DNA from 3 places in the Massilia aerilata genome. Region 1 is predicted to be linked to each of the others. Evidence: predicted binding sites of a transcription regulator. Region 1 holds the regulator's gene; each other region holds the start of a gene.
The links. Region 1 encodes LexA, which represses DNA repair genes until DNA is damaged. Its sites were predicted from a motif close to ACTGTATNNNNATACAGT; they were not measured.
Positions count from the first base shown of each region.

Region 2: a site for LexA is predicted at 2,541-2,558, ahead of imuA (translesion DNA synthesis-associated protein ImuA). Genes of this name have one in related genera too.
Region 3: a site for LexA is predicted at 2,470-2,487, ahead of ACFPO9_RS24335 (DNA topoisomerase IV subunit B). Genes of this name have one in related genera too.

Region 1 covers NZ_JBHSMZ010000004.1:482,222-486,498, reverse strand. Annotated here, with positions in the region: gene ACFPO9_RS07085 (replicative DNA helicase) at 1-87, opposite strand, end outside; gene rplI (50S ribosomal protein L9) at 302-754, opposite strand; gene rpsR (30S ribosomal protein S18) at 788-1,078, opposite strand; gene priB (primosomal replication protein N) at 1,099-1,383, opposite strand; gene rpsF (30S ribosomal protein S6) at 1,413-1,796, opposite strand; gene lexA (transcriptional repressor LexA) at 2,076-2,723, shown strand; gene ACFPO9_RS07055 (tetratricopeptide repeat protein) at 2,822-3,583, opposite strand; gene ACFPO9_RS07050 (SEL1-like repeat protein) at 3,648-4,277, opposite strand, start outside.
Region 2 covers NZ_JBHSMZ010000004.1:301,621-305,897, forward strand. Annotated here, with positions in the region: gene ACFPO9_RS06135 (putative Na+/H+ antiporter) at 1-74, opposite strand, end outside; gene ACFPO9_RS06140 (hypothetical protein) at 71-2,008, opposite strand; gene ACFPO9_RS06145 (hypothetical protein) at 2,075-2,383, opposite strand; gene imuA (translesion DNA synthesis-associated protein ImuA) at 2,575-3,300, shown strand; gene ACFPO9_RS06155 (Y-family DNA polymerase) at 3,230-4,277, shown strand, end outside.
Region 3 covers NZ_JBHSMZ010000024.1:189,522-193,798, forward strand. Annotated here, with positions in the region: gene ACFPO9_RS24325 (ATP-binding protein) at 49-1,413, shown strand; gene ACFPO9_RS24330 (gamma-glutamyl-gamma-aminobutyrate hydrolase family protein) at 1,410-2,363, opposite strand; gene ACFPO9_RS24335 (DNA topoisomerase IV subunit B) at 2,616-4,277, shown strand, end outside.

The DNA of each region.
Region 1 (4,277 bases):
CAGGCCGCCGATGACGGACTGTTCTGCTTCGATGGAATGCGGGGGAATGCGGAGCGACTCGATCTGCGGGTCTGCTGGGGTGTTCATGGGCGACATTATACCTTTTCCGCATCACCGGCTGAAATGATTGGTGATTTTCCAAGCATAAAATTGCAACACAGAAAAGCTGCGTTTTTTTTGGCATTGCCAAAAAAAACTCCCCGCGGAGGCGGGGACCCAGTTCTGTTTGCGCTACGTTAGCGCCGGCAAAATTGGATCCCCGCCTGCGCGGGGACGACGGGTGTTACTTAAGCTTGCTTAATTAAGCAGCTTCGCCAACCACGGACACGGTCACGTCGACAACGACGTCGGTGTGCAGGGCGACGGCAACCGGGTGCTCGCCGGTGGTCTTCAGCGGGCCGGTCGGCATGCGGACGTTGGCCTTCTCGACGGCGAAACCTTGCTTGCTCAGGGCTTCAGCGATGTCGAAGTTGGTCACGGAACCGAACAGGCGGCCATCGACGCCGGCTTTCTGGGCGATGGTGATGGTCATGCCGTTCAGCTTCTCGCCCTGGCCTTGTGCGGCTGCCAGCTTCTCGGCGGCTGCCTTTTCCAGTTCGGCGCGCTTGACTTCGAATTCGGCCACGGCCGATTCGGTTGCACGGCGGGCTTTCTTTTGCGGGATCAGGAAGTTACGTGCGTAACCGTCCTTGACCTTGACCACGTCGCCCAGGTTACCGACGTTGACGACTTTTTCCAGCAGGATGATTTGCATATTATTCTCCAGTATACGTGTCGTGACCGACGATTAAGCGTTGTGCAGGTCGGTGTACGGCAGCAGGGCCAGGTAGCGGGCGCGCTTGATGGCGGTGTCCACTTGGCGCTGGTAGTGCGCCTTGGTACCGGTCAGGCGTGCCGGCATGATCTTGCCGTTTTCCTGGACGAAATCCTTCAGGGTGTCGACGTCTTTGTAGTCAACCTGTTCCACGCCTGCAGCGGTGAAGCGGCAGAATTTCTTGCGCTTGAACAGCGGGTTCTGCTGTTTGCGCTTCAGTTTTTCTTTGGCCTTGTTTTTGTCGAACTTTTTACCGAATGCCATTTTTGGCTCCTGTATCTAATCTAAATGAATTCAATGATGTGAAACACCAGGGCTTTGCTGTTGCGGTTCTTCCTCGCGAGGAAACCCTTGAACTGGTAGACGGCGCCCAGTTCGGCATCGGCAAACCGGCTTGAAATATCGCCCGCGGCCAGCGCGGAAATCTCAAACTCGACCTGCCTGGCAATCCCTGCCTCGGTCTGCTGCGATCCATGTTGCAGGATGCCGCTGACGATGGGGATGCCGGCCGGGGTATATCGCAAGGTATCGCGCTCGGCGATGCTTGCAACCAGCAACAACGCGTTCACTGCCCTCTGCGCTTCACTTTCCGAAGAAATTAAGCAGCAGCGGCCGGAGCAGCAGCCTGCTCGGCACGGTGGCTCTTGGCTGCGTCTTCGCGCTGGACCGATTTCATCATCGGCGACGGTGCGGTTTCAGCCTTCTTCATCTTGACGGTCAGATGACGCAGCACGGCATCATTGAATTTGAATGCGGTTTCCAGCTCGACCAGGGTCTCGTTGTCGCACTCGATGTTCATGCAGATGTAGTGTGCCTTCGGCAGCTTCTGGATCTGGTAAGCCATTTGACGGCGGCCCCAGTCTTCGACACGGTGGATGTTACCGCCACGCGAGGTGACCGTGGTCTTGTAGCGCTCGATCATCGCCGGGACCTGCTCGCTCTGGTCCGGGTGGACGATAAACACGATTTCATAATGACGCATGCAACACTCCTTAAGGACGTTTAAACAAATGCCCACCTCGGCGTCAAGACGAGTGTGGGAAGGGAAAGCCCGACATTATAACCGTAAAAACGTCAAGAGCTCAATCACCATCTTCAGCGTCGGCTGCCGTGCGCCTTGCCTGCAGGTTATCGGCTGTACCCGCCCAGCAAAAAAAAGCGGCGAAAGCGGCGGATTCCCCTTGCGCCCGGCGCAATACTGTACAAAAATACAGGGTGTCGGGTGTCGCTCAGACGCTCCTTTACTTACACTTACTCGAACATGCTCAAGCTCACCGCACGGCAAGAACAGATCCTCAACCTGATCAAGGAAGCCATCGACAACACCGGCTTCCCGCCCACCCGCGCCGAAATCGCGCAGGAGCTTGGCTTCCGCTCGGCCAACGCCGCCGAGGAACACCTGCAAGCCCTGGCGCGCAAGGGCGCGATCGAAATTTCTCCCGGCACCTCGCGCGGCATCCGCCTGGTGGGCAACAGCACCGGGGCCGAAGCGGCAACGGTGCCGGCCGTCCCGGCCGCCCTGCTGATGTCGCTGCCGCTGGTCGGCCGCGTGGCCGCCGGTTCGCCCATCCTGGCCCAGGAACACGTCGAGACCACCTACTCGGTGGACCCGGCCATGTTCTCGGCCAAGCCCGACTTCCTGCTGAAGGTGAAGGGCTGGTCGATGCGCGACGCCGGCATCTGCGACGGCGACTTCCTGGCGGTCAAGAAAGTGGATTCGGCCAAGAACGGCCAGATCGTGGTCGCCCGTATCGGCGATGAAGTCACCGTCAAGCGCTACCGCAAGACCGGCGGCACCATCGAACTGCTGCCGGAAAACCCGGACTTCTCCGTCATCACGGTCGATCCGCACAGCGACGAGTTCGCGCTGGAAGGCCTGGCTGTCGGCCTGCTGCGTTCGTGGCATTGAACTGAGAGCTGCGCCGGCACTGAAATTATTTTGCCAGATGGCAAAACGCCCCGCCCGGCTTACGCCGGCGGGGCGTTGTTCATTGTGCGCGGCCGTCCTTACTTGCCGGGAGGGGCATAGTTGCCCTTGCGCGCCTCCAGCTCCTTCTCTCGCTCGGGGGTCGGCGCATTCTTGACGATCTCGTTGTGCTGGGCGACGTAGGCGTCGGTGGCGTCGCGCCAGGCCGTGAAGTCGGCCACGACCATGCGCGCGCTGATCTTGACGTCTTCCGACAGGCCTTCCTGCACCGCGTTCATATGGGCGGTGGCCTTCTCCAGCTCGGCCTTGGTCAGCAGCCCCTTGATGTCCTCTGGGATGCGCTTGGTCAGCGGGGTCACGGCGTTCAGGTGCTCGGCGTAGCGGTTGTAGCAGGCCTGCCAGGCCTGCATCTTGGCGCTGTAGCGGTCGATCTCTTCGGTCTGGCGCGACACCGCCGGGAAGCGCGGCGCCGGGCAGCGGTACTCGTCGGTGCGGACGTCGGCGCCGTCGTATTTCTCTATCCAGTAATCGAGATCGGCGCGGCGCTTGTCGCGCTGCTTGATCATCTCGAGCGAGGCGATGGCGGTGGCATTGCCCTTGGCGGCCGCCTTGCGGAACCAGCCGGTCGCCTTGTCGATGTCGATTTCACCGGCTTCGCCGTAAAAATACATCTCGCCCAGGTGCTGCTGGGCCGTCACGTTGCCGGCGTTCGCCAGCCTGGTGTATTTCTGCAGGGCTTCGGGATAGGCTTTCTTGGCGAACAGGGCGTCCGCATCGGCCAGCTCGTCGGCGCAGGCGGCGCCGGCCGCCAGCAGGGCCACGCAAAACAGGAGAGTCTTCATGGAAACAAGGCTGTGATAAAGGAAATCCATCATACCCGCACAGCCCTGCCAGCTCAACCGGCTGTTACTTTTTGCCACCCATGTTGAAACTTGCACCTTTCTGGTTGTTCCTCTGGTAGGTCTCGTTTTCCTCGCGCAGGCGGCGCTGCTCCTCTTCAAGAAGCCGTTTGCCCGACTCGGCCTTGCCGTTGGCGTCCGCCACGAACTGCTGGGTCGATGTGAACCAGGCGTCGCGGTCGCCGGTAAAGGCCAGTGCCTCGGCCTGGCGGCGGCTGATCACATTGACGGTGGCGTCGTCGACGTGGGCGCCGGCCTGCTCCACTTCTTTCGGGCTCATCAGCTTGACCACATCGGCCGGGATCCGCTTGACGCCCGGCGGCACCTGGTTCACGCTGGCCACGAAATCGTTGTAGCAGGTCTCCCAGGTCGCGATCTCGGCCTGGATCCGGTTGATCTCGTCGTTGGTTTTCGAGACAGTCGGGATTTTCGGCGCCGGGCAGGCATATTTGCCCGAGACCAGGTCCTCACCCTTGTAGCCGCTGGTCCAGAAGGCGATGTCGGCGGCGCGCTGCTCGCGCTGCTTGAGGATGTCGAGGGTCTCCTTCGCGCCGCCATGGCCGCCCGCCGCGGCCTTCTGCAGCCAGGCCTGCGACTTGGCCATGTCGACCGCGGCGCCGTCGCCGTACCAGTACAT
Region 2 (4,277 bases), 180 kb from region 1:
AGATGGGTCGAGAAGGTGTGCAGCAGGGCCAGGACGAACAGGACCAGGCCGATGGTTTGCATGGTGGTGGTCATGGCTGGGCTCCGCGCAATACGATCTTGGTGACGAAGAACCCCAGCTGCCTTGGATCGCCGCTTGCCGGGGCAGGATTTTTTATTGGCACATTGCGCAACTCGACGATGGATCGTCCTTCATGGTTTCGCAGGGCGCCTTTCACGGGAATCGGAAGGCCGCGGTCCAGCGCAAAACGTCCCAGGTGGACGCCGTTCACCGACACCTCCGTTTCCATGCCGGGGGCGACATACTGGCCGTGGATGCTCAGGGTTTTATACGGCAGGTTCGAGGGCGGCGTGAGCTCGAATCGCGCGACGGGGGCCACGGTCCAGATGCCGTCCCAGTTGGCGCCGCCGAATTCCACGCTGCCCCAGCCCTGGGTGAATTTGAGGGCGGCGGCATCCGCGAAATCCCTGGCGCCATAGGCGGCATCTTCGGTCAGCATCGGATTGCAGACCGGGGCGCCATTCAGGTAAGACCAGCCATCGTCGGCGCTTGTGAAGCGCGTATCGGGGGCCAGCTCCCTGTTCTTGCCGCAGAGCGTCAGGCCGGTCTGCTTGTTCTCCAGATTGATGGCGATTTTTTTGACCTGGCCGCCCACGGTGTAAGTGAGAACGCTGTCCCGGGGCGTGAACGCTTCCTGGTTGCGCAGGCGCTCCGAAAAGATTTCGATGGGCGGGTTATACGCCGCCGGAAAATGCGCGAGCACGTATCTGGCGGCCGGGCTGAATTCGACGTGGCTGTAGCGCCGCTCCATCCAGGAGACGCCCGCCTGCACCAGGATCAGTGCCAGGATCAGGGACGTGGGGACCTTGTGGTCGCGCGCGTAGAGCAGGCAGGCGAACAGGATCGGCATGGCGGCCCAGAAGGCGTAGCGCATCATGCCCGCCGCGCCGGAGTTCCAGTTCTGGGCCGTCAGCGCGGGCAGCGCCAGCGCAAGCGAGAACAGCACGGCGCCGCAAGCCAGCAGCCGTATCGGCATCGGCTTCCCGAACAGCAGGATGGCCGCCAGCGCGGCGAACAGCGCGGGAACGCCGATGACCATGCCCTGGTTGAGGTCGAAAAACAGGGAGTACAGGCGGATCCCGCTGATCAGGCGCGTTTCGGTGGTGGCCGCCGCCAGCAGGCTGGGCACGCCGAACTTGGCCAGGTTGAACAGGACCGGCAGGGAAAACAGCAGGGCCACGATGGCGAGCGACACAGCTTCCCTTGCCGAGGGCATGGTCCGCTTGTAGGCGTAGGCGAGGAAGGGGGCGAAGCCGGCAAAGAAAACCAGCGGCGGATTCTGCATGGAGGCGAGGCCGGCCAGCACGCCGCCCGCAATCGGCGCGCCGCTGAAATACAGCAGCAGTCCCGTCAGCAGCGCGGCCGCCGTCATGGCTTCAGGGCTGCTCCAGTCCCAGTAGAGCAGGCCGCCGCAAAAGGCGAATAGTCCGAGCGCGAGCGCGGCGCGCTGCTTCGACCTGAAAAACTCGAAGCAGGCCAGGCCAAGGATGAAGATGAAGGCCAGGTTGACGAACTGGTAGCACTTGAAAGGGGGGATGCCGAGCGCCTTGAAGGCGGCAAAAGGTATCGCCGCGAGTGCCGAATAGGCAAAGAAATGGATCGAGTAATAGCTGCCGTCGCGTCCGTGATAGAAGGCGGGGAAGGGCGTGTCGGCATTCTTGCGGATGCCTTTTTCCAGTTCCGCATATTGCGCAGAAATGCGGGGTTCCGGATTCAGGCGCTGGGCCTCCTGGACATCCGACAGCCTGATGGCCGGCGTGCCGTGCGAGGCGATGGCGATGGTCATGGCCCCGTATTCGAGATAATCGCCGACCTTGTTCTGCGGCCTGAGACAGAACAGCAGCAGGAGCACGGCGAACAGGGACAGGCCGAAGCCGAGGCGGCCTGCAAGGGATGGGCGATCGAAAACTGGGGACTGCCGGAATTGCTTGTCGAGAGTCTTGAACATGGGCCTGTGATGACGAACTGATGCCGTCATGATAACCCGGCAGGGCGGCAGACCTGCCTAAATTGCTTACCGGCTCTGTTTCGCCTGCAGGGTGGCGCCGGCACCCAGGACGGCGGGATCGTACTTCGGCGCCTGCTTCAGGAACTTGCGCTGGAACTGTTCCTGGGCCGCGATGCAGGCCTTGCCGAAGTGGTCGCGCGTGCAAAGCTCGTTGATCTTCCGGGTCTCGTCCAGCATTTCCTTGAAAGCCGCCTTTTGCTGGCTGTCGGCGCTTTTGGCGGCCGGCGGCGCTGCCAGGCTGGCAGTGGCGGCCTGCGCGGGCGAGGGGTTCATGGCGAGGTAGGAGGCAATCAGCAGATTGATCAGGGAGGTCATGGTGGATGGGTCCAGGTTGCACGAAGGGGATGCCGCAAGTCTAGGGCGCGGCTGCGGCGCCGTGCAGCCCCACGGATGGGGGTTTAGGGCGAGCGCCAGCAAGTCATCCTTGATTCGTTACAAAAGATAAACCTTGTCAAAAGCTGATGAGAAGAGTACTGTATAAACATACAGTATTTCTTAGCATCACTATGATCAACTGCTCAGATTCCATTCCAGCAGCGCCGGAATCGTTGCATCCGTCGCTCTGGCGCGCCTCGCAGCTGGCGCGTTCTTCAACACGCTGCGTCGAGACCGGCCATGCGGCCCTGTCGGCGCAATTACCCGGCGGCGGCTGGCCGACCGGCGCCCTGGTCGACCTGCTGCTGCAGCAGCCCGGCATCGGCGAAATGCGCCTGCTGCGCCCCGCGCTGGCGGCGGTGGCGGCGCGCCGCATCGTGCTGCTGCAGCCGCCCCATCCGCCGCAGGCGCTGGCCCTGGCCGCGCTGGGCGTGCCGCCTTCGCAACTGATCTGGCTGCGCACCAGCCGCACGGCGGATGCGCTGTGGGCGGCCGAGCAGGTGCTGCGCAGCGGCAGCTGCGGCGCCATCCTGTTCTGGCAGAACCAGGTGCGCAGCGACAGCCTGCGCCGCCTGCACCTGGCCGCGCAGGGCGGCGAGACCCTGTTTTTCATGATGCGTCCGCTGGCGGCTGGGCAGGATGCCTCGCCGGCGCCGCTGCGCCTGGCGCTGCGGCCCCAGGCCGGCGGCATCGAGATCGACTTCGTCAAGCGCCGGGGGCCGCAGCGCGATGCGCCGCTGTTCCTGCCGCTTTCCTCCAACCTCATTCAAACGCACATTCCCCGCCATGCGCCTGTGGATCGGCCTGTCACTGCCCCGGCTCCCGCTGGAAGTATTCAGTCCCAGCTGGTGCACTGACGCCGGCAGCGTCGTGCTCGAGCAGGAGCGGGTGCTGGCGGCGTCCCCGGTGGCGCGCGCCGCCGGCGTGCAGCCCGGCATGCGCCGCGGCGGCGTGCTGATGCTGATGCCCGAGGCCCAGGTCCACGAGCGCTCGCCGCCGCGCGAGGCCGAGGCCCTGTACGCGGTGGCGATGGCGATGCTGCAGTACACGCCGCAGGTGACCGAGGCCGAGGAGGGCACGCTGCTGATGGACGTCGGCGCCAGCCTGCGCCTGTTCGGCGGCGTGCGCGCGCTGTGCCGGCGCGTGCGCGAGAACGTGCGCGCGCTGGGCTTTTCCGCCTCGCTGGGCTGCGCCCCGACCGCGCGCGGCGCCTGGCTGCTGGCGCGCGCCGGCAGCGGCAGTACGGACGGCCGGAGCATGCGCTACCGGCGCACCGTCAAGATGCCGACCCTGGTGCGCCGCCTCGACCTGCTGGAGGTGCTGCTGGCGCCGCCGGCGCGCCCCTACGCGGCCTGGTTCGAAGGCATCGGCTGCGCCAGCTTCGGCGAGCTGCGGCGCCTGCCGCGGCCCGGCCTGCAGCGGCGCTGCGGGCGCGCGCTGCTCGACCTGGTGGACGCCGCCTACGGCCTGAGTCCGGAGCTGTACGAATGGATCGCCGCGCCCGAAACCTTTGCCGCGCGCCTCGAGCTGTTCGACCGCATCGACGACGCCGAACTCTTATTGGCCGGCGCCCGGCGCCTGCTGCTGCAGCTGACCGGCTGGCTGTGCGCGCGCCAGCTGGCGGTCGAGCGCATCGTGCTGAAGCTCGAACACGAGCGGGGCAGGGAAGCGCGTCCGCCGACCAGCGTCGAGGTGGCGCTGGCCGAACCGGCCTGGCGCGACGAGCACCTGGTGCGCCTGCTGAAGGAGCGCCTGGCCAAGCTGGTGCTGGAAGCGCCGGTGATCGGCCTGGGCCTGGAAGCGAAGCAGCTGCAGCCGATGGCGCCGCCGAACG
Region 3 (4,277 bases), on a different contig from region 1:
CGGCAAGTTTCTGACACTTTCTGGCTGCCGTAGCGGATAATGCCGGAAATGCCTGAGCCTTTCCCCTTAGAGTTCGCTCCACTCCATCATCTGCTGACGGTAAGTGTCCGCAGTGAACTCGACGTCATTGCTTCGCGCTTGCGCGCACGCCAGATCACGAACTTGTGCGCCTTCGGCCATCACGAGCAGACACGTATCGCCACCGCGGTGTCCGAACTTGCCAGGAATGCCCTGGTCTACGCTGCCGGGGGCAAGGTGCGTTTCTTCATCGGGCGCCTGGGTTCGCGCCAGGCGCTGGTGGTCACCATCGACGACCAGGGCGCAGGCATTGCCACGCTCGACCGCATCCTGGGGGAAGACGGCGCCTCGCATGGTGTCAAAAGCGGCGGCATCCCGGCCGCGCGCCGCCTGATGGACCGTTGCGATATCGACAGCGGCAGCCACGGCACCCATATCGTGCTGGTAAAAGCCTTTGCGGCCCAGGCGCCGGTGCTGGATGCGGGCGCCATCGACACGGCCTTGTCGCAGCTGGGGGAGTTGCCGAGCAATGTCGCGCTGTCGGAAGCCCATCAGCAGAACCGCGAGCTGACCGACGCGCTGGCTGCCTTGCAGGCCAAGCAGGCCGAACTGCTGGAAATGTCCGCCCGCCTCGAAGCCACCAATCGCCAGGTCGAGGCCTTGAACGTGCTCCTGAACGAAAAGGCGCAGTCGCTGGTATCGGCCGACCGCCGCAAGGACGAGTTCCTTTCCATTCTCAGCCATGAATTGCGCAGCCCGCTCTCGGCGGTATCGATGGCGGCGCACTTGCTCGAAAGCAGTCCCGACAACCCCAGCCAGGGCGTCAGGCTCGGCCAGCTCATCAAGCGCCAGACCGGCCACATGAGCCGCATGGTCGAGGACTTGCTGGACGTCTCGCGTGTCAGCCGCGGCCTGGTGTCGATCAGCCGCGCCCCGGTGGGCATGCGCGAGGTGGTCGACGCGGCGTTCGAGCAGCACGCGCCGGCGGCGCGTGCCAAGGGACATACCGTCAGCCAGCCGGATGCCTTGCAGGATTGGACCGTCGAGGGCGACCGTACGCGCCTGGTCCAGATCGTCGCCAACCTGCTCGGCAATGCCATCCGCTATACGCCCGATGGCGGCAGGATCGAGCTGAGCATGCAGTCGGACGACGGCTGGCTGCTGATGCGCGTGTCCGACAACGGCATTGGCATTCCGCCGGACCTGATGCCCCATCTCTTCGATTTGTACACCCAGGCGGAACGCTCATCGGACAGCAAGAATAGCGGACTCGGACTGGGCCTGGCGCTGGTAAAAAGCCTGGTCGAGGCGCATGGCGGGAGCGTGAGCGCCAGCAGCGGCGGCCATGGCAGCCAGTTCGAGGTACGCCTGAAGCTGGCCGGGCAGCAGCCCTAAAGCCGCGTCTCGCGCGCCGCCCGCAGGAATTCATCCAGCACCGGCGTACAATCCAGCAGCTCCGTCCCCTTCGCCCGGTGGAACTCCGGATGCCACTGCAGCCCCATCACGAACGGCGCCCTTTGGTAGCGGATCGCTTCGATGATCCCATCCGGGTCCGACATCGCCTCGACGTGGATGTCGCGCCCCAGGTCCTTGACGGCCTGGTGGTGGATGGAGTTCACGATCGGGCGCTTCTGGTCCGGGAACATCTTCCCGAGCGAAGAACCTTGCGGAAACACGATGGCGTGGCGGTGGGCGTCGTAGTCTTCGTGGACGTGGGCCTGGGCCTCGGGCACGTTGGTGGCCACGTCCTGGTAGAGGGTGCCGCCGAAGGCGACGTTGATCAGCTGGCAACCGCGGCAGATGCCCAGCACCGGCTTGCCGGCGTCGACGAATTCGTGCAGCAGTTCCAGCTCGTACACGTCGCGCGCGCGGTCGCCGTTCCATTCGGGGCGCGTGGGCGCTTCCGCATAGGTCATCGGCGAGACGTCCGCCCCGCCCTGCAGCACCAGCCCGTCCAGGTGGCGTGCGTAATGGCGCATGGTGATGTTGGAGGGATGCAGCAGGCCGCCGGTGTTCACGGTCGGCACCATGAAGACCAGCACGTCGCGCGACATCACCCATTGCGCGATCGACTCCTCGAGGTATTGCAGGTTCTTGCTGCGCAGGCCGGTCGAGCCGGGCTCCGGATGGAAGATGCGGGCCGAGACCCCGATGCGCAGCGTGCGCCGCATGAAGTCGCGGCTGAAGCGGTCGCTGAGGGCGCGCCAGCGCGAACGCAGCACGCGGCCGGCCAGGTTCAGGGGGGTGTCGCCCTGCCGCAGGTAGCGCGAGCCGCCCCCGGTGGCGCGCCGGTCCGGCACGCGCGGCGGGCCGGCAGTTTCATGATTTTCATTGTCCTCTGCCATGAAATAACTATAGCCCTGCCATAGGCGCGCACGATTCGCCGCATTGGCACATTCTGCAGATTCTGACGATTCAGTGCTTGCAAACTTCCGCACGACAGGCAAAAATACTGTATTTCCATACAGTGTTGCGCCAGCCACTCTTCCCAAAACGCGCGTAAGCACCGACACTGGCGCCTTTTGCCACGTCGCTGTGCGTCCTTATTGCCGCGCGACAAGATAGAATGCGCAGGCATTCGATTACACAAATTCAGCATGGCCACCAAGAAAACCGCAACCGACTACAGCGAATCATCCATCCGGGTCCTCAAGGGACTGGAGCCCGTCAAGCAGCGCCCGGGCATGTACACGCGCACCGAAAACCCGCTGCACATCATCCAGGAAGTGATCGACAACGCCTCGGACGAGGCGCTCGGCGGCCACTGCAAGAACATCGCCGTGACGATGAACCCGGACGGCTCGATCACGGTCGAAGACGACGGCCGCGGCATCCCGGTCGGCATCCACCCCGAGGAAGGCGTCTCGACCGTCGAGATCGTGTTTACGCGCCTGCATGCGGGCGGCAAGTTCGACAAGGGTTCGGGCGGCGCCTATGCCTTCTCGGGCGGCCTGCACGGCGTCGGCGTGTCGGTCACCAACGCGCTGTCGAAGCGCCTGGAGATCACCGTCTGGCGCAAGGATGACCAGGGCAACGGCGTGCACCACCTGGCCTTCGAAGCCGGCGACGTGGTCGAGCCCCTGAGCTCCGCTCCACCCGAGCGCGGCGGCAAGAAGAACGGCACCCGCGTCACCGCCTGGCCAGACGGGAAATACTTCGACTCGCCCAACATCCCGATGACCGAGCTGCAGCGCCTGCTGCGCTCGAAAGCCGTGCTGCTGCCGGGCGTGACCGTCACGCTCACCAACGGCAAGACCGGCGACGTGCAAACCTGGCGCTACGACGAAGGCCTGCGCGGCTACCTGACCGAAGCGCTGGCCCAGACCGTGGGCCAGGGCCAGACCGTGATCCCGCTGTTCGAAGGCGCGCAATATGCCGCCGCAGGCGATGAAGGCTTTGCCGAAGGCGAAGGCGCGGCCTGGGTCGTGGCCTGGACCGAGGAAGGCGCCGTGGTGCGCGAATCCTACGTCAACCTGATCCCGACGGTCAGCGGCGGCACCCACGAATCCGGCCTGCGCGACGGCCTGTTCGGCGCCGTGAAGAACTTCGTCGAGATGCACTCGCTGCTGCCCAAGGGCGTCAAGCTGCTGCCGGAAGACGTGTTCGCGCGCGTCTCGTTCGTGCTGTCGGCAAAGGTGCTGGACCCGCAGTTCCAGGGCCAGACCAAGGAGCGCCTGAACTCGCGCGACGCCGTGAAGCTGGTCTCGACGTTTACCAAGCCGCCGCTCGAACTGTGGCTGAACCAGCACGTCGACTACGGCAAGAAGCTGGCCGAGCTGGTGATCAAGCAGGCGCAAAGCCGCCTGCGCTCGCTGCAGAAGGTCGAGAAGAAGAAGTCCTCGGGCGTGGCCGTCCTGCCGGGCAAACTCACCGATTGCGAATCGACCGACATCACCCGCAACGAACTGTTCCTGGTCGAGGGCGACTCGGCGGGCGGTTCCGCGAAGATGGGCCGCGACAAGGAATTCCAGGCCATCCTGCCGCTGCGCGGCAAGGTGCTGAACACCTGGGAAACCGACCGTGACCGCCTGTTCGCCAACAACGAAATCCACGACATCGCGGTGGCGATCGGCGTCGATCCGCACGGCGCGGACGACAATCCCGACCTGTCCGGCCTGCGCTACGGGAAGATCTGCATCCTCTCCGATGCGGACGTCGACGGCTCCCATATTCAGGTACTGCTGCTCACTTTGTTCTTTAAACATTTTCCGGCCCTGTTCCGCAACGGCCACGTCTGCATCGCCCGTCCGCCTTTGTTC